One region of the Methylobacterium sp. CM6246 genome, then DNA from elsewhere that is predicted to be linked to it. Evidence: predicted binding sites of a transcription regulator. Region 1 holds the regulator's gene; each other region holds the start of a gene.
What was found. Region 1 encodes LexA, which represses DNA repair genes until DNA is damaged. Its sites were predicted from a motif close to TGTTCNNNNTGTGTTCNG; they were not measured.
Positions count from the first base shown of each region.

Region 2: a site for LexA is predicted at 1,491-1,508, ahead of ACYQPG_RS00855 (ATP-dependent helicase). Genes of this name have one in related genera too.
Region 3: a site for LexA is predicted at 5,110-5,127, ahead of parE (DNA topoisomerase IV subunit B). Genes of this name have one in related genera too.
Region 4: a site for LexA is predicted at 2,804-2,821, ahead of ACYQPG_RS31550 (type IA DNA topoisomerase). Genes of this name have one in related genera too.

Region 1 covers NZ_JBTXKY010000001.1:2,940,102-2,947,754, reverse strand. Annotated here, with positions in the region: gene ACYQPG_RS14510 (hypothetical protein) at 1-235, shown strand, start outside; gene fae (formaldehyde-activating enzyme) at 236-775, opposite strand; gene ACYQPG_RS14500 (hypothetical protein) at 832-1,032, opposite strand; gene ACYQPG_RS14495 (hypothetical protein) at 1,031-1,246, shown strand; gene ACYQPG_RS14490 (hypothetical protein) at 1,282-1,734, opposite strand; gene ACYQPG_RS14485 (biliverdin-producing heme oxygenase) at 1,985-2,584, opposite strand; gene lexA (transcriptional repressor LexA) at 2,905-3,624, shown strand; gene ACYQPG_RS14475 (ComEC/Rec2 family competence protein) at 3,618-5,891, opposite strand; gene gltX (glutamate--tRNA ligase) at 6,062-7,489, shown strand.
Region 2 covers NZ_JBTXKY010000001.1:167,192-174,844, reverse strand. Annotated here, with positions in the region: gene ACYQPG_RS00855 (ATP-dependent helicase) at 1-1,480, opposite strand, end outside; gene ACYQPG_RS00850 (AsmA protein) at 1,704-5,138, shown strand; gene ACYQPG_RS00845 (bacteriorhodopsin) at 5,547-6,299, shown strand; gene ACYQPG_RS00840 (Brp/Blh family beta-carotene 15,15'-dioxygenase) at 6,374-7,240, shown strand; gene ACYQPG_RS00835 (S9 family peptidase) at 7,395-7,653, opposite strand, start outside.
Region 3 covers NZ_JBTXKY010000001.1:4,534,217-4,541,869, forward strand. Annotated here, with positions in the region: gene ACYQPG_RS22005 (cytochrome b/b6 domain-containing protein) at 1-618, shown strand, start outside; gene ACYQPG_RS22010 (molybdopterin-dependent oxidoreductase) at 615-1,580, shown strand; gene topA (type I DNA topoisomerase) at 1,969-4,656, shown strand; gene ACYQPG_RS22020 (hypothetical protein) at 4,703-5,068, opposite strand; gene parE (DNA topoisomerase IV subunit B) at 5,237-7,297, shown strand; gene ACYQPG_RS22030 (PRC-barrel domain-containing protein) at 7,500-7,653, opposite strand, start outside.
Region 4 covers NZ_JBTXKY010000003.1:271,283-278,935, forward strand. Annotated here, with positions in the region: gene ACYQPG_RS31540 (DNA polymerase ligase N-terminal domain-containing protein) at 1-93, shown strand, start outside; partial or broken gene ACYQPG_RS31545 (DUF4186 family protein) at 134-265, shown strand; gene ACYQPG_RS31550 (type IA DNA topoisomerase) at 381-2,765, opposite strand; gene ACYQPG_RS31555 (complex I subunit 5 family protein) at 3,056-4,825, opposite strand; gene ACYQPG_RS31560 (sodium:proton antiporter) at 4,825-5,226, opposite strand; gene ACYQPG_RS31565 (MnhB domain-containing protein) at 5,223-5,999, opposite strand; gene ACYQPG_RS31570 (Na(+)/H(+) antiporter subunit B) at 5,996-6,283, opposite strand; gene ACYQPG_RS31575 (monovalent cation/H(+) antiporter subunit G) at 6,280-6,567, opposite strand; gene ACYQPG_RS31580 (monovalent cation/H+ antiporter complex subunit F) at 6,564-6,815, opposite strand; gene ACYQPG_RS31585 (hypothetical protein) at 6,812-7,336, opposite strand; gene ACYQPG_RS31590 (hypothetical protein) at 7,597-7,653, shown strand, end outside.

The DNA of each region.
Region 1 (7,653 bases):
GGAGCCCGCTCCCTCGGCGGCCTTCTTCCGCGACCTCGCGGCGGCCTCGGAGATCCTGGTCGGCGAGCCGGCCGCGCGGGTCGAGCCGATCATCGCCGACGCCTACCGGACCGCCCTGTCGGACCGCCGCAAGTCGTTCATCCAGCAGAACGGCTGGTCCGCCTCCTGCTACACCGATCCCGGCAGCAGCGCGATGCGCACCCTGTGCTCGGTGGGGCGCATCCCGCCGCGCTGATCAATACTCGATCACGTCCTCAAGCGCGTAATGCTTCACGGTCTTCCGGTTGGCGATCAGCTCGTCCACGGTCGGCTCGCCCTTGAGGGCCCGGGCGATGGCGAGCTTCGTCGCCTCGTAGTTGGTGCGGTACAGGTCCTTGCGGTCGAGGTTGTCGTCCTCCGCGCAGCGCGGGTCGAGCCAGATCATGATGATCATGCACAGCTCGTCGAGACCGTCCTTGGGCAGCACGCCCTCGATGATGCAATCCACGATCGCGTCGCCGGTGGCGGCCTGGACGACGCCGCCGAGCAGCTCGACATACTCGGCCGTGTGGATCGTCGCCTTGGTGGTCATCATCGTGGCGGGGCGCACGAGCTGGTTGAGGTCGCGCACCACGAACATCCGGGTGTGGCCCTGGACCTGCCCCATCATCGACGCGAAGGCCTGACCCACCGGTCCCCGTACCGAGCCGATCAGCACCTCGGGCATGGCGTCGGTGTACTGCCCGTCGGCGGCCAGGACGGTGGCCTCGCCGGTGCGGAACCAGATCTCTTGCATGTTTCGCGACTCCCCGTGTCAGGTCGCCCGGGGGAGACATCATCGAGGCGCCGGCGTCAATCGCTCCGGAGCAGGCCGACCCCGTCGAGGGCGCCGACCCCGGCGATCGCCACGGTCGGGCCGGCGCTCTTGAGGAACTCGGATCCGCGGGGCAGGGAAGTCGGGTGCGGCGCGACGCGGGAACAGTCCCGGGCCAGGGCCGTTCCGGCCGGAGCCTGCGGCGTTGTCTCGGGTCCGGCAGCCGGGAGGGATGTCATGACGGAGAGCACGGATCGGGGGGGCGGCTGGAGCCTCCAGGCGAGCGCCATGCCGGACGGGGTACGGCTCGAACTCGCCCTCGCCGACCTCGGCGGCGGCCCGGTCACCGCGGCGATCGTGCTGGACCGGGCGGAGGCCCGAGCCTTCGCCCGCGCCCTGCTGGCGGCGGCCGGCGATGCGGCCGAGCGCACCTTCCCCAAGCCGGGCGCCTGACCGGGCGGTCTCGGGGCCGGCGCGGGCGGCTCAGATCATTGTTGGATGAAGCCCGGATTGCGGCCCGGCAGGCGCGGCACCACCGTGCCCCGCTTCTCGATCGGCGCGTCGCAGGCGTAGGTGAATTCGCTCTTCTGCGGATCGAACACCGTCTCGCCGGTGATCCGGCAATCCTCCCGCACGGTCTCGTCGAGATAGGCGCGGGCGGCGGTGCGGAAGCGCTTCACCCGGGTCGCGGCCGGATCGGGATCGATCCGCACCTCGCTGAGATTGCAGCCGGTGTACTCGCGCAGGGCGTTCGAGACGACGAGCATCCGGCGCACCTGCCGGTTGTCGTAGACCTCGTAGGGCTCCTTGCAGCCGATGGTGACCACCTGCGGGGTGAGCGCCACGTAGTTGCGCGAGATATACGAGAACCCGGTGGTGCAGCCGGCCAGCGCCAAGCCGACGGCCCCGGCACCGATGGGCAGAAGAGCCGCGCGTCGCATCCTCGTCATCCCAAGCCCAATTCCAGCCCAGTCTCGAAGCCGCCGGGACGATCCGCCTGCCCCGCCGACCGGGGCAAGCACCTCGGCGCATTGAAACGGCGCCGCTTGCCCAGTCAATTCGTTTGTCGCCCGAGATGCCGTTCCAGGCGTCCGCGACCGGTCATCGCTCGACTCGGCGGTGGACGGCGCGCGTGACAGGCTTTGTTGCTGCGCCAGGACGGCGGAACGATCCGACCGGGTGGCGGCGCCGTCAGTCCTCGAAGACGTCCCCGACCAGCCGACGCACGAACTGGAACGCCTCCGTCGCCCCCGCGGCGACGCGTTGCTCCCCGGCCTCCCGGAGTTCGACCCGGTCGAGGGCGGCCGTGAAAAGCCGCCAATGCAACCCGCGTCCTTCGGGATGTCCGGCAAGATGGCGCGCACCGTGGGTTTCCGACAGGCCGAGCGCCCGGGCCTCCTTGAGCAGGATGGCCGCCCCGAGATTCGAGCCCTCGGCGACGTAGAGCCAGCCCAATCCCTGCGCCGGTTCGATCGTCCCGGGATGTTCCTCGGACGCGCCGTCAGGGACGGGCGCTCCGACATCGCGCAGATCCTGCTGGATCAAGGGCAGTCGGCGCCTGCCGTCGAGATCGGGCAGGACATGGGCGAACGCGCCATCGCGATAGACTCGATCGACGACCGCATGGAACCTGTACTGGATCTGGAGGAACAGCGCGTAGCGCTCCAGGCTCGCGAACGGCTTTGCCGCCATGATGCGCCGATCAAGCTGATCATGGGCGGCCGCGGTCGCCACTCTCAGGCGCTTCACGCGGCTGCAGGTCTCGGCGATGTCGGATGATGCGGCGTCCATGCGATCTATGTCTGTCGTCCGGGCAAGGTGCCGTGGGCAGACGTGAGCGGCCCGCCGCGCCACTCTGACCGTCCCAGCCTATGGACCATTGCGGCGATTCGGGTCACCGAGGCTGGCCCGGGTTCGTGCCGATCCGGCCAGACCGGTTCTGCCATGGCGGAGCGACCGCGTCACGGCACACAACGGCCGCATCCGCACATCGCCGATCGATCAAGCTCGGCCGATCACGCTTGCGGAACACTTGCGGAACGTTTAACGTGTTCGTGATTTGTTTCCGCGACCGCATCGAAGCGGTCCTCCAAGCCGCGAGTCCCCCGTCGATGCTCACGCGCAAGCAGCTGGACCTCCTGCGTTTCATCCAGAGCCGCATGCAGGAATGTGGCGTCCCGCCCTCGTTCGACGAGATGAAGGACGCCCTCGATCTGAAGTCCAAATCGGGCATCCACCGGCTGATCACGGCCCTCGAGGAGCGCGGCTTCCTGCGCCGCTTGCCGAACCGGGCGCGCGCCATCGAGGTGATCCGCATCCCCGAGAGCCTGTCCCAGGCGGCTGCTCCACCCGCGGAGCCCCGCCGCTTCACCCCGAGCGTGGTCGAGGGCGGGAAGTCCAAGCTGCCGGCGCAGCCGGCGACCGCCCGGATGATCGACGACGGCGGCCGCGCCATCTCGATCCCCGTGATGGGCCGGATCGCGGCCGGTACGCCGGTCTCGGCGATCCAGAACCAGAGCCACGCCATCACCATGTCGCCGGACTTCCTGGCCGGCGGCGAGCATTACGCCCTCGAGGTCCGCGGCGACTCGATGGTCGATGCCGGCATCCTGGACGGTGACCTCGTGGTGATCCGCAAGCAGGATACGGCCAATACCGGCGACATCATCGTGGCGCTGATCGACGACGAGGAGGCGACGCTCAAGCGGCTCCGCCGCCGGGGCTCCTCGATCGCCCTGGAGGCCGCCAACCCGGCCTACGAGACCCGCGTGCTCGGGCCCGACCGGGTCCAGATCCAGGGCCGGCTCGTCAGCCTCGTCCGCCGCTACTGAAGGGGTTCGGCCGGCGCGTCGCCGGGCGCGGCCTCGGAACCGGCGACGTCGGCCTCGGCCGGGATCGGCTCGGAGGGCGTTACCACTTTCGGTTGTGGGACAGGCGACGGCCGCGAAGCCGGTGATGCCCGCCAAGGCACGGTACGGCCCGTGTCGCGGGTATAGCGTGCCGTGAAGCCATTCCGGTCGGCCCGGAGCGCGACGGCGCCTCGTTCGGCGAGCACCCGGCGGTCGATCACCAGCGGCCCCGTGCAGGTGGGCGGCGCCGCGAGCCGCGAGATCAGCAGGGCCGCCCGGGCGCAGTCCTCCGTGAAGGCGCGCCGGTCGCGGACCAGGGCGACGGCGCGGCCGTCCGGCAGGCTTGCGGTGCAGCCGAGCCGGTCGCACCGTCCGACAGCCGACGAAGCCTGGATCACCGCCTTCGCCGATCGCCCGTCGCCATCCGCTTTCAGCCACTGCTCCATCACGAAGGCCGAAGGATTGCCGAGGGCCCACAGGACTCCGTCCGGTCCACGCACGGCCGCACCACCGCCCTGCCGGTCGACGTACAGGTCGAATCGCTCCGGAACGACGGCGAGGCCGAGCCCGAGCAGTGCGGGCGGCAGGGCCAGCCAGCGCAGCCGCGATACCGGCAGCGTCGCCAGCAGCAGCCCTGCCGCCAGCAGCATCAGCGCGCCGGTGCCGAAGGCCGGCAGCACCAGGACGGCCCGATTGAAGCCGGCGATCCATTCGGAGATCGCCAGCATGCCGCCCACCGCCTGTCCCATCAGCCACCAGATCGGCCGGTCCAGGGCGAAGGGATAGGCCAGGATCCCGATCACCGCCGCCGGCATCACGACCAGGGAGACCAGCGGCAGGGTCAGGGCGTTGCCGATCAGCCCGAACGGCTGGACCGTCTGGAAATGGTAGGTCACGAACGGCGCCGTCGCGACCTGTGCCACCAGGGTCGTCGCGAGGGTGCCTGTCACGGCCGAGAGGCCGGTGCCGACGAACCGTTCGATCCGCCCCGCCCCGGGACGCTGGAACAGGCGTCCGTCGATGAGCCGCGCGCAGGCGATCAGCCCGGCCACCGCCCCGAACGACATCTGGAAGCTCGGTCCGAGCAGGCCCTCAGGTTCCCGCGCCAATGCTATCAGGGCGGCCAGCGCGAGGTTGCGCATGGACAGCGCCGGCCGGTCGACCAGGATCGCGCCGAGCATGATCAGCGTCATGATCAGCGAGCGCTCGGCGGCGATGTCCCAGCCCGAGAACGCGCAATAGGCGGTGACGCCCAGCATCGCGAACCCGGCGGCGATCTTCTTGATCGGCCAGACCAGCGCGCAATACGGCACCAGCGCCAAGACGGCCCGCACCAGCCAGAACACCACGCCGGCGGCCAGCACCATGTGGAGGCCCGAGATGGAAACGACGTGATAGATGCCCGCCGCCCGGAGCGCATCGTTGGCGGCCGGTCCGATCAGGCCGCGCTTGCCCGTGACCAGGGCCGCCGCCACGGCCCCCGCTTGCCCGCCCTCGGCCTGCGCGATCCGGCGTGTCAGCGCGTTGCGGGCCTCGTCCAGCAAGGCTGCCAGTCGCAGGCGCAGAGGCGGCGGGGTGGGCGGCTCTCGAACCGTGATCGCCCCGATCAGCGAGCCTACCGCGCCGAGTCCCTGAAAGTAGGCATCCCGGGCGAAATCGTAGCCGCCCGGTCGTGCCGCCTCGGGCGGCGGCAGCAACCTTGCCGTCGCGGCGATGAAGTCCCCGGGCCGCAGGGATGGCGCCTTCCGGAACGAGACCCGCACCCGAAGCGGCCTCAAAGCGGGTTCGAGCCCGGCGAAGCTCTCGACCCTGATCACCAGCCGGGCGCCGACCTCGCGCTCGTCCAGCCCCTCGATCATCCCGGTCAGCGGCCCGATTGTAGTGCGGGTGAGGATCGGCGCCGCCACCTGCGAGACCCGCCAGGTCGCCGCCGCGAAGCCCAGGAAGCCGGCTGTCAGCGCCAGGCAAAGGGCGAGTGCCCCCGGCCGCGCACCCAGGAACGGCGCCGGCGCGAGGGCGAGCGCCGCTCCGGCCAAGGGGGCGGCGAGGAACGGCGTCCCGTCGGCACACCCGAAGAAGACCAGGATCCCGGCGCCGAACGCCACCGCCAGCCACGGGAACAGGCGGCGCTGCTCGACCTCCCGGGTGAGCCCATCGGCGAGCCAGCCGCGGAGCGCCGGCATCGACACCGGGCGCGTGCCGGCCAGCGCCACCGCGCCGCCCGCCAGCCTCGCGCCGATCCGCCGCATCCGCCCCGCCCCGTGCCGGACGACTCAAGTCCCGGCCGGGGATTCTTAACGCACCCATCGGCCCGTGCTACAGCGGACGCTTCGTGCTACGGGCGCCACGCCGTGCGACGGGCGCCGCCCTGACGCCCTGCACCGCCCCGTCGCCCTTCGCCCCCGAACATATCGGCCCGATGTCCTCAGCCGTCGTCACGCGCTTCGCCCCCTCGCCCACCGGATACCTCCATATCGGCGGTGCCCGCACGGCGCTGTTCAATTGGCTGTACGCCCGCCACACCGGCGGCAAGATGCTGCTGCGCATCGAGGATACCGACCGGGAACGCTCGACCAAGGGCGCGATCGACGCGATCCTCGACGGCCTGTCCTGGCTCGGCCTCGATTGGGACGGGGACGTGGTCTTCCAGTTCGCCCGCGCCGAGCGCCATCGCGCGGTCGCCGAGGAGCTCCTGGCCGCCGGCCGCGCCTACCATTGCTACGCCTCCGCGGAGGAACTGACGCAGATGCGGGAGACCGCCCGAGCCGAGGGCCGGGCCCCGCGCTACGACGGGCGGTGGCGCGATCGCGACCCGTCCGAGGCTCCTGCCGGGGTCAGGCCGGTGATCCGGCTGCGAGCGCCCATCGAGGGCGAGACGGTGGTCGAGGATGCCGTGCAGGGGCGGGTGACCTGGGCCAACCGCGATCTCGACGACCTCGTCCTGCTGCGCTCGGACGGGACGCCGACCTACATGCTCGCCGTCGTGGTCGACGACCACGACATGGGCGTCACCCAGGTCATCCGCGGCGACGACCACCTCACCAACGCGGCCCGGCAGAGCCAGATCTTCTCTGCGCTCGGCTGGGACATCCCCAGGATGGCCCATATCCCGCTGATCCACGGCGCCGACGGGGCGAAGCTGTCGAAGCGCCACGGGGCGCTCGGGGTCGAGGCCTACCGCGACCTCGGCTACCTGCCGGAGGCGCTGCGCAACTACCTCGTGCGCCTGGGCTGGAGCCACGGCGACCAGGAGGTGTTCTCCACCGACGAGATGATCACGGCCTTCGATCTCCGCGCAGTGGGGCGCTCGGCGGCGCGGTTCGACTTCGCCAAGCTCGCCAACCTCAACGGACTCTACATCCGAGGCAGCGCCGATGCGGATCTGGTCGGCGCGCTCGAGACGATCCTGCCGAACGTCGGCCCGGAGCGCGGCCTCCCGGCGACGCTCCAGCCAGCCCTCAAGGACCAGCTGATCCAGGCCATGCCGGGCCTGAAAGAGCGGGCCAAGACACTGATCGAACTGCTCGACAGCGCCTATTACCTCACCGCCCAGCGTCCCCTGGTGCTCGACGACAAGGCCCGGACGCTCCTGTCCGACGAGGGCCGGGCGCGTCTGGCTGGGGTGCTGCCGGATCTCCAGTCGCTGCCCGAGTGGAGCGCGGCGGCGACCGAGGGTGCGGTGCGTCAGTATGCGGAGACAGCCGGGTGCAAGCTTGGGCAGGTGGCCCAGCCCCTGCGGGCCGCACTCACCGGCCGCACCACCTCCCCGCCCCTGTTCGACGTGATGGCGGTGCTCGGACGATCCGAGACCCTGGCGCGCCTCGCCGATCAGGTGCCGCAGGGCTGAGCGGGCGGGAAGGAACTGCGCGCCTCGGCCCGGATTTCGCTTGGTACCGGATTTTGCTTGGCGATGGCGGTCGGTTGTCACCGACCCCGTTGCTGCTGCACTGCCGTTTGGGTAACCCATGGCCTGTGAGCACCCGCAACATGACGCGCGGCGTGCTCCGGCCC
Region 2 (7,653 bases), 2.8 Mb from region 1:
TCTCGGTGAGCGCCCGCAGGGTGGCGCGGACCCGGGGCTTCAGCTCGTCGGTCTCGCACAGGCGCTGGGCGGCGATCAGCAGCGGCAGGCGGTTGGCCCGGCCGAAGGTGTGGAGCTGCTGCAGGGTGGCGTCGCCCAGGCCGCGCTTGGGCGTGTTCACGATCCGCTCGAAGGCGAGGTCGTCGCTGACGTTCATGGTGACGCGCAGGTAGGCCAGCGCGTCGCGGATCTCGGCCCGCTCGTAGAAGCGCGGACCGCCAATCACCCGGTAGGGCAGCCCGAGCTGGACGAACCGGTCCTCGATCTCGCGCATCTGCGCCGAGATCCGCACCAGCACGGCGATCTCCGACAGGGGGTGCTGCTTGGATTGCAGGGATTCGATCGCTTCGGCGAGCTGGCGGGCCTCCTCCTCGGAATCCCAGGCGCCGGTCACGGTGACGCGCTCGCCCGGCTCGTCCTCGGTGCGCAGGGTCTTGCCCAGCCGGCTCTCGTTCTTGGCGATCAGGCCCGAGGCGGCGGCCAGGATGTGCCCGGTGGAGCGGTAGTTGCGCTCCAGCCGCACCACCACGGCACCCGGGAAATCGTGTTCGAACCGCAGGATGTTGTCGACCTCGGCGCCGCGCCAGCCGTAGATCGACTGGTCGTCGTCGCCCACGCAGGCGATGTTCTTGCGGGTCTGCGCGAGCAGCCTGAGCCACAGGTACTGGGCGACGTTGGTGTCCTGATACTCGTCGACCAGAATGTAGCGGAACCGGTCCTGGTAGGTGGCCAGGACGTCCGGGTTCTCGCGCCAGAGCTTGAGGCAGAGCAGCAGAAGATCGCCGAAATCGACGGCGTTCAGCGTGGCGAGCCGGGCCTGGTAGGCGGTGTAGAGCGTGCCGCCCTTGCCGAACGCGAAGGACGCGGCCTCGCCCGGGGGTACCTGCTCGGGCGAGAGCCCGCGGTTCTTCCAGCCGTCGATGGTGTGGGCCAGGGCGCGTGCCGGCCAGCGCTTCTCGTCGATGTTCTGGTCGGCGATCACCTGCTTCATCAGGCGCAGCTGGTCGTCGGTGCCCAGGATCGTGAAGTCCGACTTCAGCCCGACCAGCTCGGCATGCCGGCGCAGGATCTTGGTGCCGATGGCGTGGAAGGTGCCGAGCCAGGGCATGCCCTCGCCGGCGGGGCCGATCAGCGCGCCGATCCGGAGCTTCATCTCCCGGGCGGCTTTGTTGGTGAAGGTCACCGACAGGATGTCGAACGGGCGGGCGCGGCCGGTGGCGATCAGGTGGGCGATCCGGGTGGTCAGCACCCGGGTCTTGCCGGTGCCGGCCCCGGCCAGCACCAGCACCGGGCCTTCCGTCGCCTCGACGGCGCGGCGCTGCTCGGGGTTGAGCCCTTCGAGATAGGCGGCGGCGTCCCGCCGGAGGGCGCCCATGGCGCGGGCGGCGATGGAGGTCGGAGCGCCGTCCCCGGCGGGCTGCGCGTGCGGGCCATTCTGCATTCCGCTTCCCTGGACCAAATCGCGAACGGCGTCGAGGCCATTCGGTCCGGAGCCGCTGCAGCTCCGAGGGGGGATCGCCCGTGCGGCGCGCGGCCGGCAGCGCCTCTGGCGCCGTCCGGGACTTATCGTGCTATGGCCGGTGACAGGTTGCCCAGGGGGGCACGCGACGGCGGGGCATCGCGATGGTGCCGGCCCGCGCGGAAAAGAGTGCGGAACGGGTAGCGTGCGTGATCTTCTGACCGCGCTGGCGGGCGCCGTCATCCTGGTTCTCGTCGCGGCTCTGGCCGTTCCGCCCGTCATCGATTGGCAGGCCCAGCGCGCGCTCGTCGACCGGGGCCTGACGCGGTCCCTCGGGGTGCCGGCCCGGACCGACGGCCGGATCGAGGTTCGGCTCCTGCCCTCGCCGCGGCTGCGGATCGACCGCCTGCATCTCGGGGCCGATCCGGCCCGCCCGACCCTCGACGCCCGCTTCGTCAAGGCCGAGATCGCCCTGACGCCGCTGCTGAAGGGCGAGTTCCGCTTCACCGAGACGCGAATTGGACGGGCCGAGATCAAGCTCCCGGTGGTGGCCAGCGAGGCCCTGCGGATCCCGCCCGATCTCGGCGAGGCCCTGCGCGCCCGCGACTTCGCCATCGAGGACCTGCACGTCCAGCAATTCCTGGTGACCACCCAGGTGCCGGCCACCGGCCGGACCGACCAGCTCTACGTCCAGGACCTGCACCTGCAGACCCCCGCGCTCATCGGGCCGTGGCGGGTCGAGGGCACCAGCGGCGGCGTCCCGTTCCGGGCGGTGAGCGGGACCCCCGGGGCGGACGGGCGGCTCGCCGTGAAGATCGCCGGCGGCGGCGACGCGCATCCCCGCTTCGAGGCCGACGCCCGGCTGGGCCTCGTCCCCACCGAGTCCGACGGGACGGTCATCGAGTCCGAAGGCTCGGCCCGCCTGGTGGTCGGCCCGCCGACCCAGGCGGCCGGCCCCTACCTGCCGTTCTCGCTCGGGGGCAGCTTCAAGGCCCGGGGCACCCAGGTCCGGTTCGAGGGCGTCGAGCTGGCGATCGATCCGGGCGGCCGGGCGCTGCGCCTGGGCGGCACCGGACGGCTCGACCTGCGCCAATGGCGCGCCGGCCTGACCCTGGAGGCCCGCCGGCTCGACCTCGACGCCTTCCTGACCTCCCCGGAGGGCCAGAACCTGATCGGCCGCGGGCTGCCGGGCGCCGGGGCCGGGTTGCCGGCCATGCTCGACCTCGACCTGTCGGTGGGCAGCGCGGTCCTGGGCGGCGAGGAATGGTCGAACCTCGCGCTCGCCGGCACCGTCGAGCGCGCGGGCGGCCTGCTGCTGCGCCGCCTGACCGCGACCGGACCCGGCGACGCGACCCTGACCGTCAGCGGCCAGGTCGAGGCGGCGCCGCTGCGCCTCACCGGTCCCGTGGCGCTGGTCGCGGCCGATTCCGACCCGCTCGGGCGCTACCTGCGCCGGCTCGGCGTCGAGGGCCCCCTGACCGCGCTCCTCGACGGGCGCAGGGTCGAGGCCGCGGCGGACCTCGCGGCGGCCGCCTCCAGCCTGTCCGTGCGCAACCTGCGCCTCGCGCTGGGGGCGGCCCGCGTCACCGGCAACGCCCGCTACACCGCCGCGGAAGCCGGCGCGCGCGGGCGGTTCGACGCCCAGATCCGCGCCAGCGGCATCGACATCGCCGCCCTGCCGCCGCTCGGGACGACGCTCGGCAGCCTGCGCGACCACGACCTCGCCCTGACGCTGGAGGCCAAGGACGTGCGCTACGGGCCGGCCGGCTCCGGCAACGGCACGATCGCGGCCAGCATCCAGTCGGACGGGTCGAGCCTGGTGGTCGACAGCCTCGACGTGACGGACCTCGCGGGCGCCAGCGCCAAGCTGTCCGGCCGTATCGGCGCGGACGGGACCGGCCGCGTCTCCGGCCGCCTGAAGGCCCCCGTGGCGGCCCCGCTGCTCGGCCTGCTCGAACGGGTCTGGGTCGGCGAGATCCGCCTGCTGCCCGCGTTCCTGCGCGAGGCACCCCTCGACCTCGCCGTGACCCTCGATCGGGAGGGCGGCGCGTCCGACGCCCTGCGCAGCCAGATCAAGGGCAGCGCCGGCGGCGGCACCCTCGACCTGACGCTGGCGAGCCGCGGCACGCGGATCGAGGGCGGAACCGCGACCCTCGCGGCCCCCCGGGCGGGACTCTGGTTCGGGCGCACCGACATCCCCGGATTGCAGCAGCCGGCCGAGCTGCACTTGAGCGCCGAGCGGCCGGACGCCGACACCCTGGCGCTGGCCGTCAACGGCACGCTCGCCGGCTTGAAGCTCGCCACCGCCCGGCCGATCCTGGTGGGGTCCGACGCCCTGCCGGGGGCCGGCGAGATCCGGGCCGCCACCGCCGACCTCGCCCCGTTCCTGACCCTGGCCGGGGCCGCGCGCCTGGCGCCGGGCGTGTGGCCGGCCGACCTGACGTTCGTCCTCGCCAAGGACGGCAGCGACATCGCCGCCGACACCACCGGGACGGTCGCGGGCGCGGCCCTGGGCGGCCGGCTGCAGCGGGCCCCGGGCGGGGCGCTGCGCGGCCGGCTCAGCCTCGACCGCCTGTCGGTGCCGCAGCTGACGACGGCGCTGCTGCTGCCACCGGATCCGGCCAAGGCCGACCGCTTCGGCCCGGTCCCGCAGGCGCTCGCCCCCCTCGCGCTCGAGGCCCGTGTCGCGACCCTCGACCTCGGCCGCGGCCTCGCCGCCACGGAGGCCGGCCTGGCCCTCGGCCTTGCGGACGGCGTCCTGACCCTGCGCAACCTGACGGGCAAGCTCGCCGGTGGGCGGATCGCGGGCTCGGCCACGCTCACCCGTCGGGGCGCGGAGGCGTCGGTCACCGGCGAGGGCGCCCTCGACGACGTGGCCCTCTCCGCCCTGGCCGGCGGTCCGATCGGCGGACGCCTGACCGCGTCCGCGCGCTTCGTCACCACGGCCGAGACCGCCCCGGGCCTCGCCGACAACCTGTCCGGCAGCGGCAGCCTCACCCTCAAGGACCTGAGCGTTCCGGGGGCCGACCCGGCGTCGCTCGGCCGCGCGCTCGCCCGGGCGGTGGAGATCGACGATCCCCTGCGCGAAGGCCGGCTCCAGGCCCTGGTGGCCGAGGAACTCGCGAAGGCCGGCGCCCAGGCGAAGGCGCCGGCGCGCAGCCCGGCCACCCTCGTGGGCGGGGTCCTGCGGGCCGGCCCCCTCGACCTCGATTTCGGGGCCGCCCGCTGGTCCGGCACCCTCGGCTACGACCTGCGCGGCGGCCGGCTCGACGCCCGCGGGCTCCTGTCCGGCGGCCCGGTCCCCCGCGGCTGGAATGCCGGCCCCCCGGCCGTCCAGCTCGGCTTCACCGGGTCCCTCGCGGCCCCCGAGCGCGTGCTCGACGTCGGCGCCCTGTCGAACGGGCTCGCCGCCTTCGTGCTCCAGCGCGAGCTGGACACGATCGAGCTGACCGAGGCCGACCAGGTCGAGCGCCAGCGCCGCCGGGCCCGGATCGAGATGGACCGCGCCCGCGCCGCCGCCCTCAAGGCCGCTGCCGACAAGGCCGCGGCCGAGGACGCCGCCCGGCGCGCGCGGGTGCAGAGCGAGGGCGAGGCGGCCCCCGGCGGGACGGAGGGGACGCAGCCGCCCGGCCGGCCGTGAGGCCAGGCTCGACCCCCTGATCGCGGCGTCGGCTCAGATCGCCTGTTCGGCCTTCGCCGGGGTGATGGGGACCGCGCAATGCGAAGGGTCGACAACCGACGCTCGGGGCCCATCGCGATCTCCGCAACGGATGGCTACGCGACGGTTCGCTTCGGGATGGCGCTGCCTGGAAGCGGACGTCGTGTGTTGCCTCGCTCACGACACGAGGCAGACGTATCCGGACCGAGCCCCGGCTCCGGCACACTCGAGCGAACGGACGAGCCTGCTCCCGTAGCCTGAGGCGAGGCGCGGTTACCTGACTCGACTGTGACCGTTTGCCCTCGCAACGATCGGGGCGCCGCGCGATTGGCAGGGTCGCGCAGCTACGTTTCCGGGCGCACCTTTCATCCCCGTACGAACGAGAGATTTATGACGCCTCAATTCTGGCTGTGGCTGGGCTTTGCCGGAATGGCAGCCGGAGCCGCCGCGATCCTGTTCATGGCGAAGCGACGGACGCATGCCGAGGAGGCCGATGGCATCATCCATGGCATCGTGCCGATCATCGCGGCTTGCTCCTACTTCGCCATGGCGACGGGACAGGGAAGCATCACCCTTCCGGCCGGCCCCGATGCGGGGGAGGTTGCGCGCCAGTTCTACTTCGCCCGCTACATCGATTGGACCTTCACAACACCACTCCTGCTTCTCGGGCTCGCGCGCACGGCGATGCATTCTGGGATGCGCCGGCCGGCCGTCGTCTGGGGACTGATCGGCTCCGACCTGATCATGATCGTCACGGCCCTGGCCTTCGGCCTATCGACGGTCGCCTGGATCAAGTGGACGTGGTTCGCCATCTCGTGTGGTGCGTTCGTGGCCGTATTCTACGGGATCTTCGTGCAGTTGCGCGCGGAGAACGCCGCTGAGCGGGCCGACGTGCGCACCGCCTTCCTTCGCAACGCGGTGTTCCTGACCGTCGTCTGGTGCGTCTATCCCGTTGTGCTCCTCATCGGCCAGGACGGCCTCGGCATCCTGTCGCCCACCTTGGCCCTCGCCCTGATCGCCGTCTCGGACCTGACCGCGAAGGTCGTCTACGGCATCATGGCGACGATGGAGACCACCCGCGCCGTCGATCGCGACCTGGCCGACGGCCGGACCACCGCGACACCGCTTCGCCGGGCGGCCTGATCGGGATGGCGGCTCGCACATCCAGTCCCGTCCTCGGGGTCCGTGATCGGGCGAGCCGCCGCCGGATCGGTTCGGTGGAAGCGAAGCTCCCGCCCCTGGCGGGCGCCCTCGCGGCGCTCGCCCTGATCGCCACGGCGGCCCTGCCACGCGACGTCTCCTGGCTCGTGGCCCTTGCCGTGGTGATCGTTCTCGGCGTGCCGCACGGCGCCCTGGATGGGGCCATCGCGGCGCCCCTGCTGCGTCCGCGTTACGGCCGGCTTTGGTTCGGGATCTTCGCGGTTCCGTATCTCGGCCTTGCCGCCCTGGTGCTACTGTCCTGGGAGATCGCACCGATGGCGACCCTGGCGGGTTTCCTCGCGTTGTCGGTCCTGCATTTCGGCGAGGAGGATTCCGGTCCTGGGCGGCCGTTCGAGGCCCTCGTGCGCGGCGGCCTGCCGATCGCCCTGCCGGCGCTGCTGCGGCCCGACGAGACGGCCGCAATGTTCGCGGCCGTGGCGCGAGTCCCGATGCCCCAGCTTCCCGATTGGTGGGCGGCCGCATCCTGGCTCTGGCTCGCCCTGGCCGCAGCCTGGGTGCTTGCGCATCGGCGCCGACGGGCCGTGCAGCTGGAGATCGCCGTGCTGGCAGCCGCCTTCTGGCTTCTGCCGCCGCTCACGGCCTTCACGCTGTACTTCGTCGCCCTCCACGCCCCCCGGCACATGCGCGCGCTGGTGTGCGATCCGATCCGGGCGCCGGGCGTGGACACGATGGGCAAGGCCGTCCTCGGCTCGCTACCGGTGTTCGGCCTCACGCTCCTGCTCGGCGCGGCCCTGTGGCCGCTCTACGCTGCGGGCTCGGACAACGAGGCCGTCACCCTCCTGACCCTCACGCTTCGCATGCTCTCCGCCCTGACGGTGCCGCACGTGCTCCTTGATCGGATCGCCGCCCGGCATCACGCTTGAACGCCCCTCCGTTCGCCGACCTTGGGATTTGCTCCTCGGGGTGAGCCCGGCCGCGTGCTCGGAGATCGCCGAGCCGTCCGCGGCCCTTCAGGTCTAGACCCAGAGCAAAGAGGGCCGCGCACGGGCTGCCGATCCGACCCACGTTCCGGATCTCCTACACCCTCCCCACCACCATCAGCGCGAAGGCGTAGATCAGCGCCACCTCCTCCAGCCGGTCGAAGCGGCCGGCCGCGCCGCCGTGGCCGGCTTCCATGTTGATGCGCAGGAGGATCGGGCCGCCGCCGGTCAGGGTGGCGCGCAGGCGGGCGACCCATTTGGCCGGCTCCCAGTAGGTCACGCGCGGATCGGTGAGGCCGCCGAGCGCCAGGATCGCCGGGTAGTCCTTGGCGGCGACGTTGTCGTAGGGCGAGTAG
Region 3 (7,653 bases), 1.6 Mb from region 1:
GGTGTGGTGACGGTCGGATCGCACAGCTTCGACACGACCGGGGTGCTCGGCCTGTCCCGGGAGGGCGGCACCGCGGTGGACCGGGCCTTCCCGGCCTGGGCGACCCTTCCGGCCGATCAGGACCTCGCCACCGGGCGGCGCTGGCATTTCCTGTTCGCGTGGCTCCTGGTGATCAACGGCGCGGTCTATCTGCTCTACGGGCTGTTCAGCGGCCAGCTCCGCCGCCGCCTGATCCCGGACGGCGACCAGATCCGCGACTTCGCCGGCTCCGTGAAGGAGCACCTGCTCTTACGCTTCCCCGAAGGTGAGGAGGCCAAGCGCTACAACGTGATCCAGAAGCTGACCTACCTCGTCGTGGTGCTGGGCCTCCTGCCCGCCATGGTGCTGGCGGGGCTCGCCATGTCGCCCGGCGTCGACGCCGCTTGGCCCTGGCTGCCGGAGCTGTTCGGCGGCCGGCAATCGGCGCGCAGCATCCACTTCATCGCCGCCGGGCTGCTGGTGCTGTTCGTCGTCGTCCACGTGCTCCTCGTTCTGGTCTCCGGCCTCGTCAACAACATGCGCGGCATGCTCACCGGCTGGTTCAGCCTCGGCCGTCCCGAGAAGGAGACCGCGCGATGATCCTGCACCGCCGCAAGCTGCTCACCGCCGGCGCCGGATTGGCGGGGACCGCCCTGCTCGGCGGCTGCGACCGCTTCGCCGGGACCGAGACCGGGCGCCGCACCCTCAAGGTCGGCGAGGATGCCAACCTGTTCGTTCAGCGGCTGCTGATGTCCCCCGCCACCCTGGCCCGGGAATATCCGGCCGCGATGATTTCGCCGTGGTTCAAGCCGAACGGCACCATCGACCCGCCGGACAGGGATTTTCGCGCCCTGGCGGCCAAGAAATTCGCCGACTTCAAGCTGACGGTCGACGGGCTGGTGCAGACGCCGCTGTCGCTCAGCCTTGCGGACCTGCGCGGGTTGCCGGCGCGCACTCAGATCACCCGCCACGATTGCGTCGAGGGCTGGAGCTGCATCGGCCAATGGTCGGGCGTGCCGCTGGCCGAGCTGCTCACCCGGGCCGGTCTGAAGCCGCAGTCGCGCTACGCCGTGTTCCATTGCGCCGACACGCTGGAATATGCCGGCGGCGGCCTCGAGGGCGGCGACGGTGCCTCCCTGTGGCGCCCCGAGCATCCGGGCTCGGTCCGCGACGGCATGATCCAACTTGCCGCCGCCGAGGATTGGGGCGGTGCCCCGCCCAAGGCCGACAAAGGCACGGACGACAAAGGCACGGACGATTGGGGCCAGGGCGCGCCGGAGCCGGAGGCGCCCGAGGATAAGCGGACCCCGATCCGCTACTACGAGAGCATCGACCTGTTCGACGCCGTCAACCCGCAGACGATCCTCGCCTACGACCTCAACGGCAAGCCGCTGGCGGTCTCGAACGGCGCCCCCCTGCGCCTGCGCGTCGAGCGCCAGCTCGGCTATAAGCAGGCCAAGTACGTGATGCGGGTCGAGCTGGTGGACTCGCTGGCGGGCTTCGGCCAGGGCAGCGGCGGCTACTGGGAGGATCGCGGCTACGAGTGGTACGCGGGGATCTGAACAGGTCGAGCCCGCCCCGCCGTCAGTGCGCGCGCGGCGGGGCAACCCGGTCTGGCGCGCGATTCCCGCGTGTAGCGCTGGGCAGGTCGCTTAGCTGGGCGCGTCGCTTGGCTGGGCAGGTCGCTTGGCTGGGCGTCCCACGACGGCATGAGGCAAGCCGGCCAGGTCGACGGTGATTGCCGGCGATCCGCAATCCTGTCGGATTCGCGCCCCGCGCATGACAGCCCCGGCGAGCCGTTCGGCGACCGTTGCCATTTGACAACCCGTGCCCCGTAACCCACTTGTCCCCGGCGCGCGGCCCCGGCCCGACGGCGGGCACTTGTCCCACGCGAATTTCGAACAGAATTCGTCCGTCGCGCCCAGGCCCCGTCGAGGGGCAGAGGTCTGAATGAAAGTCGTCGTCGTCGAGTCGCCGGCCAAAGCCAAGACGATCAATAAGTATCTTGGCCGCGACTATGAGGTGATCGCCTCCTTCGGGCACATCCGCGACCTGCCGGCCAAGGACGGCTCGGTCGATCCCGAGCAGGATTTCCACATGGTCTGGGAACTCGCGGACCGCGGCGCCAGCCGCGTCAGCGAGATCGCCAAGGCCTGCAAGGGCGCGGACAAGCTGATCCTGGCGACCGACCCGGATCGCGAGGGCGAGGCGATCTCCTGGCACGTCCTGGAGGCGCTGAACGCCCGAAAGGCGCTCAAGGGAATCCCGGTCGAGCGCGTCACCTTCAACGCCATCACCAAGGCCTCGGTCGAGGCGGCGATGCGCAAGCCGCGGGAGATCGACCAGGCGCTGGTGGACGCCTACCTGGCGCGCCGGGCGCTTGATTACCTCGTCGGCTTCAACCTCTCGCCGGTGCTGTGGCGCAAGCTCCCCGGCGCCCGCTCGGCCGGCCGCGTGCAGTCCGTGGCTCTGCGGCTCGTGGTCGAGCGCGAGATGGAGATCGAGAGCTTCAAGCCGCGCGAGTATTGGTCGATCGTCGCGACCCTGACCACCAAGGACGGCGCGACCTTCGAGGCCCGCCTGGTCGGGGCCGACGGCAAGCGGATCCAGCGGCTCGACGTCGGCACCGGCGCGGACGCCGCCGCATTCAAGCGCGACCTCGAGCTCGCGAGCTTCCAGGTTGCGAGCGTCGAGGCGAAGCCCGCCAAGCGCCACCCGCAGCCGCCCTTCACCACCTCGACGTTGCAGCAGGAAGCATCGCGAAAGCTCGGGATGGCGCCGGCGCAGACCATGCGGGTCGCGCAGCGCCTCTACGAGGGCGTGGACGTCGGCGGCGAGACGGTCGGCATCATCACCTACATGCGGACCGACGGCGTCGACATGGCGCCGGAGGCGATCCAGGACACCCGCAAGGTCATCGGCACCGAGTTCGGCGACCGCTACGTGCCGGACGTCCCGCGCAAGTACAGCGTCAAGGCCAAGAACGCGCAGGAGGCCCACGAGGCCGTGCGCCCGACCGACATGAGCCGCCTGCCCAAGATGGTGGCCCGCCACCTCGAGCCGGAGCAGGCCAAGCTCTACGACCTGATCTGGACCCGCACGATGGCGAGCCAGATGGAATCGGCTGAGCTGGAGCGCACCACCGTGGAGGTGGCGGCGAGCGTCGGCCCGCGCCGGATCGACCTGCGCGCCACCGGCCAGGTCGTGAAGTTCGACGGCTTCCTGGCCCTCTACCAGGAGGGCAAGGACGACGAGGAGGACGAGGAGAGCAAGCGCCTGCCGCCGATGAAGGCCGGCGACCCGCTCACCCGTGAGCGTATCACCTCGACCCAGCACTTCACCGAGCCGCCGCCGCGCTATTCCGAGGCGAGCCTGGTCAAGCGCATGGAGGAGCTCGGCATCGGCCGGCCGTCCACGTACGCCGCCGTTCTCCAGACCCTGCGGGATCGCGAATACGTCAAGATCGAAAAGAAGCGGCTGCAGCCGGAGGACAAGGGACGCCTCGTCACCGGCTTCCTGGAGAGCTTCTTCCGGCGCTATGTCGAGTACGATTTCACGGCCGACCTCGAAGGCCAGCTCGACCGGGTCTCCAACGCCGAGATCGACTGGCGGGCGGTGCTGCGCGACTTCTGGAAGGACTTCTCCGCGGCGATCGGGGAGACCAAGGAGCTGCGCGTCACCGACGTGCTGGAGGCGCTCAACGGCCTTCTCGGTCCGCATATCTTCCCCGACAGAGGCGACGGCGCGAACCCGCGAACCTGCACGGTCTGCGGCACCGGCCAGCTCTCTTTGAAGCTCGGCAAGTTCGGCGCCTTCATCGGCTGCTCGAACTATCCGGAGTGCAAGTACACCCGTCAGCTCTCGGCCTCGGGGATCGACGGCGACGGCGACGGCTCCTCGGGCGAGGGTGGCCAGCCGGGCGTCCGGGTGCTGGGCGACGATCCGGTGACCGGGATGCCGGTGACGATCCGGGACGGGCGTTTCGGGCCGTTCGTGCAGCTCGGCGAAGCCTCCACCGAGAAGGACGCCGCGAAGCCGAAGCGCTCGTCGCTGCCCAAGGGGCTCTCGCCGTCCGAGGTCGGCCTCGACAAGGCCCTGGCGCTGCTGGCGCTGCCCCGCGAGGTGGCGCGCCACCCCGAGACCGGCGAACCGATCCTGGCCAATCTCGGCCGGTTCGGTCCCTACGTGCAGCACGGGAAGATGTACGCCAACCTCGGCAAGGACGACGACGTGCTGGAGATCGGCGCCAACCGCGCCATCGACCTGATCGTCGCCAAGGAGCAGGGCGGCGGCCGCGGCCGCGCTGCCGCCGATCCGGGCCGCCCGCTCGGCAAGGACGAGACGAGTGGGCGGGACCTCGTGGTCAAGGCCGGCAAGTACGGCCCCTACGTCACCGATGGCGAAGTCAACGCGACGCTGCCGAAGACGATGAATTCCGAGGCGCTGACCCTCGATGAGGGGATCGCGCTGGTGAACGCCAAGCGGGCGTCGGGCGGCGGCAAGCCGGCCAAGCGCAGCTCGGCCCGGAAGGCGCCGGCGCGCGCGGCGACGGGCGAGAAGAAGCCGGCGGTGAAGAAGACGGCCGCGAAGAAGCCAGCGGCCAAGAAGACGACGGCGAAGAAATCCGGGGCCGGCTGAGCGCCGGACCCGCTAACCGCGAAGAAAGCGTCGCGGTTCGTCGCGTTCAGGCCAGGTAGGTGATCGTGGCTGCCAACGCGGTCGCGACGGTCGCCAACGCGATGGTCAGGCCGTTCACGAAGATGCGGGCCTGCGGAACGACCGAGGGCGCATCGTCCTCGCACCCGAATACGGTGCCGGCGGCTCGCTCAAAGCGGATCAGGGTGAGGCGGCGGGCCTCGATAGCGGCGTTGCTCATCGACGGCGGCTCCCGGACCACGGTCAAGTTCTTTTCCGACAGAACGCGGTCGGAGCCACCCGGTTCCGATCCGAGCGGCGGCGGAGAAACCGTTAACCCACGATTGTGCAACGTGGCGATGACGGCGCCTTCGCGCCGCGCCGGCCGCGCCCCTCGCTCGCGGCGGCGCAGCATGCGATGATGGGTCGGTTCGGCGACGCACCGGACCCTCTAGATGTTTCTGTTTTGTTCCGCTATCATGCGGGGATGAAGGCGCATGCTGCACGATCCCAGGTCCGATCGCCAAAGGCCCGTCTGCCCGACGCCGAGCCGGCCGACGCGCCGTGCGCGCGGAGGCCGCGCGTGAGCGATCCGGCGCGCGACCTGTTCGGGCCTGGCGGCAAGCCCCCTGCCCCGCGTCCGGCGGAGCCGCGGCGGCGGTTGGTGGAATCGGCCTCGGTCCCGGCCATCGCGGCGGCCGAGCCGGAGGCCGGCTACACGGCTTCCGACATCGAGGTGCTGGAGGGCCTGGAGCCGGTCCGGCGCCGGCCCGGCATGTATATCGGCGGCACCGACGAGCGGGCGCTGCACCACCTCTTCGCCGAGGTGATCGACAATTCCATGGACGAGGCGGTGGCCGGCCATGCCAGCTTCATCGAGGTCGAGCTGGAGGAATCCGGCTCCCTGGTGATCACCGATAACGGCCGCGGCATCCCGGTGGACCCGCACCCGAAATTCCCCGGCAAGTCGGCCCTCGAAGTCATCATGACGACGCTGCATGCGGGCGGTAAGTTCGACTCGAAGGTCTACGAGACCTCCGGCGGCCTGCACGGCGTCGGCATCTCGGTGGTGAACGCCCTGTCCGACCTCCTCGAAGTCGAAGTCGCCCGCAACCAGACCCTCTACCGCCAGACCTTTTCGCGCGGCCACGCGCAGGGGGCCCTCGAACTCGTCGGACGAGTCCAGAACCGGCGCGGCACCCGGGTGCGGTTCCACCCCGATGCCGAGATCTTCGGCTCCCTGAAGTTCGACCCGCGCCGCCTGTTCAAGATGGCGCGCTCCAAGGCCTACCTGTTCGGCGGCGTCGAGATCCGCTGGCGCTGCGCCCCCGCCCTGCTCGAAGGGCTGGAGGGCGTACCGGCCGAGGCGGTGCACCGGTTCCCGGACGGGTTGCGCGACTACCTGGCCCGGGACATCGAGGGCAAGGACCTGGTCACCGACGCGATGTTCACCGGCAAGGTGACCAAGCCCGGCTCCCACGGCTCGCTCGAATGGGCGGTGGCCTGGATGGTCGCCGAGGACGGCTTCTCGCATTCCTACTGCAACACCATCCCGACGCCGGAGGGCGGCACCCACGAGGCCGGCCTGCGGGTCGCGCTGCTGCGGGGCCTGCGCGAGCACGCCGAGCGCGTGAACCAGGCCAAGCGCATGACGGCCGTGACCACCGACGACGTCATGGCGACCTGCGCGTCGATGATGTCGGTGTTCATCCGCGAGCCGGAATTCCAGGGCCAGACCAAGGACAAGCTGGCCACCGTCGAGGCGCAGCGGATCGTCGAGACGGCGGTGCGGGACGCCTTCGACCATTGGCTGGCGGCCTCCCCGGCCCAGGCCAACAAGCTGCTGGACTGGGTGATCGACCGGGCCGAGGAGCGGTTGCGCCGGCGCCAGGAGAAGGAGGTCGCCCGCAAGAGCGCGACCCGCAAGCTGCGCCTGCCCGGCAAGCTGGCCGATTGCTCGGCCGCCGGAACGGCCAACTCCGAGATCTTCATCGTCGAGGGCGATTCCGCCGGCGGCTCGGCCAAGCAGGCCCGGGACCGGACGACCCAGGCGATCCTGCCCCTGCGCGGCAAGATCCTCAACGTCGCCTCGGCCTCCCGGGACAAGCTCGGGGCCAACCAGCTGATCTCGGACCTCACCCTGGCGCTCGGCTGCGGCACCGGCGCGGCCTTCCGTGAGGCGGACCTGCGCTACGACAAGGTGATCATCATGACGGACGCCGACGTGGACGGCGCCCACATCGCATCGCTGCTGATCACGTTCTTCTACCGGCAGATGCCGAAGTTGATTGATCGCGGCCACCTCTACCTGGCGATCCCGCCGCTCTACCGGCTGCAGCAGGGCTCGAAGGTCGTGTATGCGCGGGACGACGCCGACCGGGAGCGGATCACCAAAACGGTGTTCAAGAGCGGCAAGGTCGAGATCGGGCGCTTCAAGGGCCTGGGCGAGATGATGCCGGCCCAGCTCAAGGAGACCACCATGGATCCGAAGAAGCGCACGCTCCTGCGCGTCGCGATCCTCGAGGAGGCCCGGGAATCCACCGGCGATACGGTGGAGCGCCTGATGGGCAACAAGCCCGAAGCCCGCTTCGCCTTCATCAGCGAGCGCGCCGCCTTCGCCGACGGGGTCGATCTGGATATCTGAGGCGACAGGGCGGCAGTAAAACGACGCTTCGTCAGCGTGGCCGCAGCGAAGCGATTCGGGGAAACGCGACACGGGGGAACGCGACACCTGGGGATCGCGCGCGACACTGGGTTGCTTCGCGACGGTCGCACTGACGGACTTGCAGACCGCTTTCGGGTCGGAGCGCCTGGATCGCGTCCGCGTCAAGCGATTGCCGGCGAGGCTACTCCGACGCCATGGCCTTGGCCGGATCGAAGGGCTGGGCGGCCGCGACGGTGTCGGTGCTCATGTTGAGAACGGCCGAGAACCGCTCCCCGCCCGGGCGCAGCACGAGGGCGCCGGGCTCCACGGCGATCCGTTTGCTGCCGAGGCCCAGC
Region 4 (7,653 bases), on a different contig from region 1:
GACATCCTGGTCGAGCAGCCGCTTTCTGTGATCTCGACCCGCGCCATCGAAGAGATTTCCGCCGTGGATGACGGATTGAGGTCCCGGGAATGACCGGAGCCCCACGTTTGCGAACGCCGTAGGCGAACATCCGAACTTCACGGCGCGGCATGCGATGGCAACCTGCTGCCGCAACTGTTTGGCTGAGTGGCACGCCGTACCCGTGGGGCGGGGATTACCGCGGCCGAGCAGGCACATACGAGCGCATGCTGGCTGCCCTGCTTAGAATGCTCAGGGCGCGTGACGCCGCCACGAGACCGGCGATGAACCATTACGAACTTCGCGAGCCATCCAAGGCTTCACGATCGAGAGCTTAAATCTCAACGCTCACGCCCGCCGCTTTAGGCTCGGCGCCGTATCGGGGCCTTTCTCGGCATCTCGACTACCCTGCCCCGCCGCTTTTCCCGTTCGGCAGGTTTGTTGCCTTTCGCTCCTCCGGAGCTTGGCTCTGGCGTCTGCTGCCGCGGCTGAGAGGTGTGTGCGTCGAGGAAGCGACGACATGCGTCGAAGTTCGTCTCGATCTCCGGCGGACAAGTGATGCCTCGCTGCTCCGCCAGACCGTGTGCATAGCTCAGCATCGCCGCGCTCGGAACACGCTGGTGTCCGGGCTGGCTGACGCCGTCGTTTTGAGGCGCGCGCGGCCCGGCATGGGTGTCCAGAAAGGCCCGGCAGACGCTGATGTTGCTCTTGCAGCCGCGCGGCAGCTTCACGCCCTTTCGCTCGGCCAAGCTCACCGCGAACGACAGCATGGCCGAGGTCGGTGGCCGATTGTCGCCCTGACCGTGTGGGATCAGGCTGGGATCGAGGCTGACCACCGGTGAGTTCGAGATCGCGGCGATCAGCTCATCGAGACGCGCCCGCGTGCGATGTTGAAAGGCATCGGCGCGCTGGATGGCCTCAGCGCGCGTTTTGGCACGACCGATTTCTGCCAACTCCGCCTCGAACATCGCTCGCCCCACCGGATCACCGTAGGCCGGGAACACGCGTCGCACCGCCGTGATGAATGCCAGCCCCACCTCGGTGACTTCGATGGCTGGATCCTTGCCGTTGGACAGCGTGATGTAGCGGCTCTTCAGGAGTTTGGGCAGGATCGTATCGCGCGTGGCGGCCGTGCCGAGCCCCTTGGGCTCGTTCGGGTTGACCGGGTTCTCCAGGGCGCGTTTGACCACTGGATCATCCACTTGATCAATCAGTCGGCCCATCACCACCGGGAGCTCGCCTCGGGTGATCCGCCGCGGCGGCTCGGTCATCGCGGAAGCGACGTCAGCAGTTCCAGCCGATGCGCCCTCACCGTCGTTTACAACCGGCAGGCGGGCGGACATGGCCTCCGCCTCGCGCCTGGCCTTGCCGGGCACGGCGTCCGCTTCGAGTTCCGTCTCGCTCCCGTAGACCGCACGCCACCCGGGCGCACGTATGACGTTGCCGGAGACGACAAACCGTTTTGGGCCAATCGGCGTCCGTACCTCGGCAGTCACGCTGGTGCGGGCATCGATTCCGTCAGGGAGATGAGCGGTCAGGTAGGTCTTCGCGACGAGCTCCCACAACCGGAATTGATCGGCTGAGAGGCGGCTGCGCTCAGGAACCTTGCGCAAGGGCACGATCGCGTGATGCTCCCCTGGATCCTTGACGTAGTGCCCTTTGATGCCACGGCGGATCACAGGCACATGATCCCGCGCGATGAGGCTACGCAGGTCGGTCAGCACGGTGGCGATCGCGGCGATCACCGTTGCAGCATCAGCCGCCTGCCCCTCCGGCAGGTACTCGGACTCCGTGCGCGGGTAGCTGAGGTAGCCCTGATCGTACAGATCCTGGGCGATGCCCGCTGTATGTTGGGGATCCCAGCCGAACCGCTTGGCGCAGCGCCGGGCGAGGGTGTCCTTCGAGAAGAGCCGGGGCGGTGCGCGTCGCACATCCTTGTGCTCGACCGTCAGGGCCCCCGACCACGTCGCGGCGGCTGTCCGGATCGTCTCGGCGATCTCCGCGTCGAAGATCCGCTCTTTGGGTGCGTGCCACAGGGTCAGCTCAGCACCGGACTGGGTCCCCAGGTGCAAAGCGACCTTGAAGAAGTCCTGCGGCACGAAGGAGCGGATACGCTCCTCCAGGTCGGTCAGGATAGCGAGGGTGGGCGTCTGCACGCCGCCGAAGCGCCAGGGCTCCCGGAAAGCAGGCGGGCGTAGACGCAGCGAGATGGCCCGTGTGCCGTTCAGGCCGAGGTGGTAGTCCTCATACTGCCTGCAGAGCGCTTCGAGATAGGCGGCGTAGTCGCGCTCGCCCGAGCTTGGTTCCTTGGCCAGGGCAGCGAAGGCGCGGCGGATCGAGACGTCGTCGAGCGCGCCGAGCTTGAGCCGGTCGACCCGCCCACGCCAGCCGAGGTGCTCCAGCACCTCCCAGGCGATCATCGAGCCCTCGCGTCCGGGATCGGTGGCGATGATCACACGCTCGACGCCGCTCAGCGCCTGCCGGATGGCAGCAATCTTCGGTTCGTGCGACTGGCCGGACCGGTTGGTGCCGTAGCTGACCGGGATGGTGGCGAGCACGATCGGGAGGATATCGAAGCGCCAGGGCTTCCATTCGGGCCGGATGCTACCTGGTTCCTCGGCAGACAGCAGGTGCCCCTCCGCCGCCACGCAGACCGTGTTCGGCGAATGGAAAAAGCGCTGCAACTGCCGCATCGCAGAGGGCTTTTCAAAGAAGAACAGCGTGCGGCCGGAGCTCGGGGGTGACATGTCGCTGACCGCTAGGGCTCTTGCTACGCTTGGCCGATAGTTCACATTTTGTTCTAAAGCGGCTTCGCATGCAACTGGCGCGAAGGGGTGCGAAGGACCGCGGCTGATGCTGAACGCGAACTGCTGTCCGAGGGCATGGGCGGTGACGTCTGCTTTAGAGGATCAACGAGAGAGCTTCGAACGACCGCTTCGGGGGAATTACGCGGCGAAGCGGAGTGGGCACGTCCAAACAGATCCGCCGACCGTGCCATCGGCATCGCAGCCCTCTCCGTTTGTAAGAAGCCGCCAGCTCAGGAGGTTGCGAGAAGACCCGCGAGGATAGCCAATCCGACAACCACCCAGGTCACGTAGTCGCCGATCAAGCCGCTGTGAACCTGTTCCAAGAGCCGGGTCGGCGCCAATTGCGTGGCGCGGACCGGCCTCGAGAACCAGCGGGGCAGTTTATGGCGGCCGAGCGCAAAGGCCGCGATCACGAGTGCTAGGGCGAGGCTGAGCCAGGGCAGCCACTCGGGTCCGTGCCCCAAGCTGCCACCCTGGTGCATGAAGGCCGGTGTCGCTTTGGCGGCGAGGCGCGCGACCCCAGCCTCCGGTGCCACGATGTTCAGGGCTAGCAGGACCAGACAGGGCGCCAACATCAGCCAGAGCGGGCGGTTGGCCTTCTCTCGCTCGGCCTCGCTTGGCGCCTGCGCTTCATTGCCGGGATCCGGCCCAAGTCCAAGAAAGATCCGGCCGGCGGCGCGCAGGACCGCTGCACCGGTGAGCCCCGCCCCGACGACGGTCGCCGCGACTGCGAAGGGGTGGCCGCCGTCGAGGAGGGCGCCCTGGAGCACGCGGGTGCCCTGGTCGAGGAGGCCGAGTGGCAGGCCGCACAGCAGAAGGCCGCCGAGCGCCATCGCGATGCCCGCGGGCCCGATCCCGCGGCCGAGGCCGCGCAGGGCGATCTCGTCGATCCCGGCGCGAGTGGCGAGCAGGATGCCCGCCACCATGAACAGCGCGCCCTTCACCAGCCCGTGGCCGACGAGGTAGAGAAGCAGGCCGCCGGTGCCGCCCTGCGACAGCGTTCCGATGCCGAGCAGCATGATGCCGGCATGGCTTATCGTCGAGAAGGCAAGCAGGCGCTTGAGGTGGCGCTGGAGCACAGCCATCCAGCCGCCCACCAGCGCGGTCGCGCTGCCGGCGCCGATCATGAACAGCGAGACCGCCCCGCGGACCTGATCGGAGCCGGAGAACACCACCGCGGTCAGCTTGGCGAGCCCGAACAGTCCGAGCGAGACCATGGCGCCGGAGAAGATCACCGAGACCGGGCTCGGGGCCACCGCGTGGGCGTCGGCGAGCCAGAACTGAAACGGGACCACGGCGGCCTTGATCATCAGCGCGGTGGCGACCAGGCAGAAGGCGCCAGCTGTCACCGGATCGCGCCCTGCATGGGCGACCGCGCGGGCCAGTTCCTCGAAGTCGAGCGTGCCCGCACGCGCGTAGATCAGCCCGATGCCGCCGAGCATCAGGAAGCCCGCGAGGCTATTGGTGACGGTGAAGTTCAGGGCGCCGGCCAGCGCCGATTCGTCGAGATGATAGGCGGTCAGCGCGAAGGCCGCGACGCTCATCACCTCGAACCAGACGAACAGATTGAACAGGTCTCGGGTGAAGACGAATCCGACCATGGCCGCCAGGAACAGCAGCATCAGGATCTGAAAGTGGCCGTGGGTCTCCTCGAAGAAGCCCCAGGCGAAGACGAAGCTCGCGGCAAACAGCGTCCCAATGAACGCCGCGACCCAGCCGCTCGCGGCATCGACCGAGAAGCCGATGCCGAGCGGCATGCCCGCCCGCGGCGTCCAGCCGCCGAACCAGTAGACCAGCGGTGCGTCCGCCGCCCGCACGGCGATCAGGCCGCAGAGGGTTGCAACCGCGAGCGCCGTCAGGCTCGCGAGGATGTCGGGCCAACGACCGGGCATGAGGTGGGCCGTCGCGAGCAGGGCCGCGCACATCGCCAGCGGCAGCGCCACCGGAAGGGGCGGCAGCACCGCGCTCGGGATCCAGCCGAGCGAGAACCAATCCGGCATCAGAGCTGCGCCTCCGCGCCAGGTTCCTGACGCGCGCCGACGCGTCCGCCGCCGGCATTCTTCCGCATCGGTCGGAGCCGCTCCGGGTCGAGTGTGCCGCTACGCTTGTACACCTGCAGCGTCAGGACCAGCAGCAGAGCGGTCAATGTCGCGCCGACGACGATGTCGGTGAGCACGAGCGCTTGCATCACCGGGTCGACGGCGGGTGTGCCGGGCGGGTGGTCGTAGAAGATCGGAGCGATGGCGTCCCAGCGGTAGCCGATGCCGAGAAGCAGCACGTAGGTGGCCGATTGGCAGACCGAGAGGCAGCCGATCAGATGGATGTAGTTCCGGCTGGTGCTGATCCCGAACAGGCCGATGCCGAACAGCCATGCGGCAACCGCGTAGGGGAGCCAGCTCACGCGTCTTCTCCCTTCGGATCGTCCGATTGGTCGGGTTCCCGGGTCTCCTCCATGAATTCGAGGAAGAGCTGAGTGAAACCACCCGCGACGGCCGCCGCCACGCCGAGATTTTCCACCAGCATCAGGCCGCCGGAAAAGAGGTCGCGAAACGTGCCCAACGGCAGCACGTTCTCCATGAACGCGGCTCCGACCAGCATCGGCGCCAGGCCGCAGAGCACGAAGAGCAGCGCGCCGCCGCCTTCCATGACGTCGAGCCACCGACTGCGGACGCTATCGCGCCATCCGGAATAGCCTTCGCCGAGGTAGATCAGCAGGGTCGCGGACGCGAGGATCACGCCGCCCTGGAAGCCGCCGCCAGGCGTCACGGTGGCGTGCAGCACCACGTAGAGCCCGAACAGGGCAGTGATCGGCCCTGCGATGCGGCAGGCCAGGACCACCACCTCAGCGCGCGGCAGAACCCGACGGCCAGAGAGCCGAACTGCGCGGTCGGTAATCGCCTCGCCGCGGCTGCCGCGTAGGAGCACGACGGTACCGGTGATGGCGGCCAGCAGCATGAACTCCTCGCCCAACGTGTCGAGCCCACGGATGTCGAAGTTGATCGCGCTGACCATGTTGGCGACGTGACGCTCGGCCGGTGCGATCGCGTTGATCCGCGCGCCATAGGCCGCGATGTCGGCGCCGAAATCCGGCATTGCCCGGATCGCCGAGACGGCGCAGGGCACGAGGACGAGGCAGGCAAGCCCGAGCAGGACGAGGCGCCACCGTACGTTCATGCGTCCTCAGGAGATTTCTCGTGGTCACCGGGATCCGCCGATTGGCTCGGCGCAGCGGTCCGCACGGCGCTCAACGCCACCACGAACAGCAACGGTACGGCCGCGGTGCCGACGGCGAGTTCGGACAGTGCCACATCCGGCGCCTGAAGCGCGGTGAAGAGTACGGTCAGAACGAGTCCGTTCAGCCCGATCGCGAAGACCTGGCGGCGGGGCTCGCGGATCAAGACCACTGCCGTTCCGCTGGCGGCGGTAAGCAAGAACAGCAGGACGAGGATTACGCTCACGCCGACGATCCTTCCCGCAAGAGCAAGGCTCGGCCGACCACGTGGGAGAGTACTGCGCTCCAGGCGACCAGGAACGTCATCAGCACGGCGATCTTCAGAGAGCGGCCCGAAACCCCGTCCGCTACGAAAGCTGCCAGCGTAACCGACATACCCGCCGCCGCATTGAGGAAGGCGACCGCGTGCAAGCGGTCCAGCGCCCGCGGCAGCCGCAAAACGGCGAGGCAGGCGATCCAGATTGCCGCGACCGCCAGGCTGAGCAGGGTTGCGAGGATCGTCGCGCTCACAACCAGCGCTCCACGAACACCGCAAGAAGCAGAGTTCCCGGCAGCGTCAGCAGCACCAGGGTGAGGGCGAGGTCGGTCAGTGATGGCTGGTCGGTAGCGAAAGTCAGGAACGTCAGCAGGATCACCGCGATCGAGCCCGCTAGCTGGTAAGCTGCAAGGCGCTGCCCGATGCGTCCACGCCAACCGATCGCTGCGGCGATGGCAAACGGCGGAACGAGAGCTCCCGATGCCAAAATCCATGGGCTCATGTCGGCGTCTTTCGTGCCGGTTGGGTCGCCAAGGCATGGAGTACGACTTCTGACCGCCCGGGATCGAGGCGAAGGACATAGCTACGCGGCGCCAGAGAAGCGGCGAAAACACCGAGTGCCCGTTCAGTCTGCGCCTCCGCGCCGCTATCGTCCGGGGCGACCCGAAAGACCAACGCCATAGGGCGGATCCGGATCGACCCGGAGCCGGTGCCGCCGCCGATCGCTCGCATCAGCTCGAATCCGACCTGGAGGGTCTGTGCGGGCAGGTTCGCCACCGCGCCCGCCAAAGGGCGCAGCATGCCCACCCGTAGGCGGAAGGCCGGGTCGCCGATCCGCCCGACGCGCCGCGCCCAGAGCGTACCAAGACTGGCGCAGACCACGTCGGCGAGGCCCTCAGTCGCACTGATCGAACCGGCGAATACGCCGTAGACAGCGGCGAGGAAGATCCAGGTTGCGACAGCTGCGAAGGTTACGCGCGGCACTGGACGCTCCAGTCCAGCGTCGGAAATCTCTCCCGCCATCGAGGGCCCTCACCGAACCTTGGCGCTGAATGCGTGTCGACGTAGGCGTAGACCGCGGCCAACGCGGGTACAATGGCGACGGCTCAGTGCGGGATGGGCCTCGAACATTTGCGATGCGGAGTCAGTCCCGAGCGTCCGGTTGCGCCTAGCGCCAACGGCACGGATCTCGGCATCGCGTTCCGAAAGCGCGCCATCCGCCACCGGTGATTTTCACAGAACCGACCCCGGGGAAAGGAGTTGTGCGGGCATAGGAGTAAGCGATGTCGAAGCTGACGAACGATGACCGCAAGTCGCTCTCCAAAAAGGATTTTGCCCTC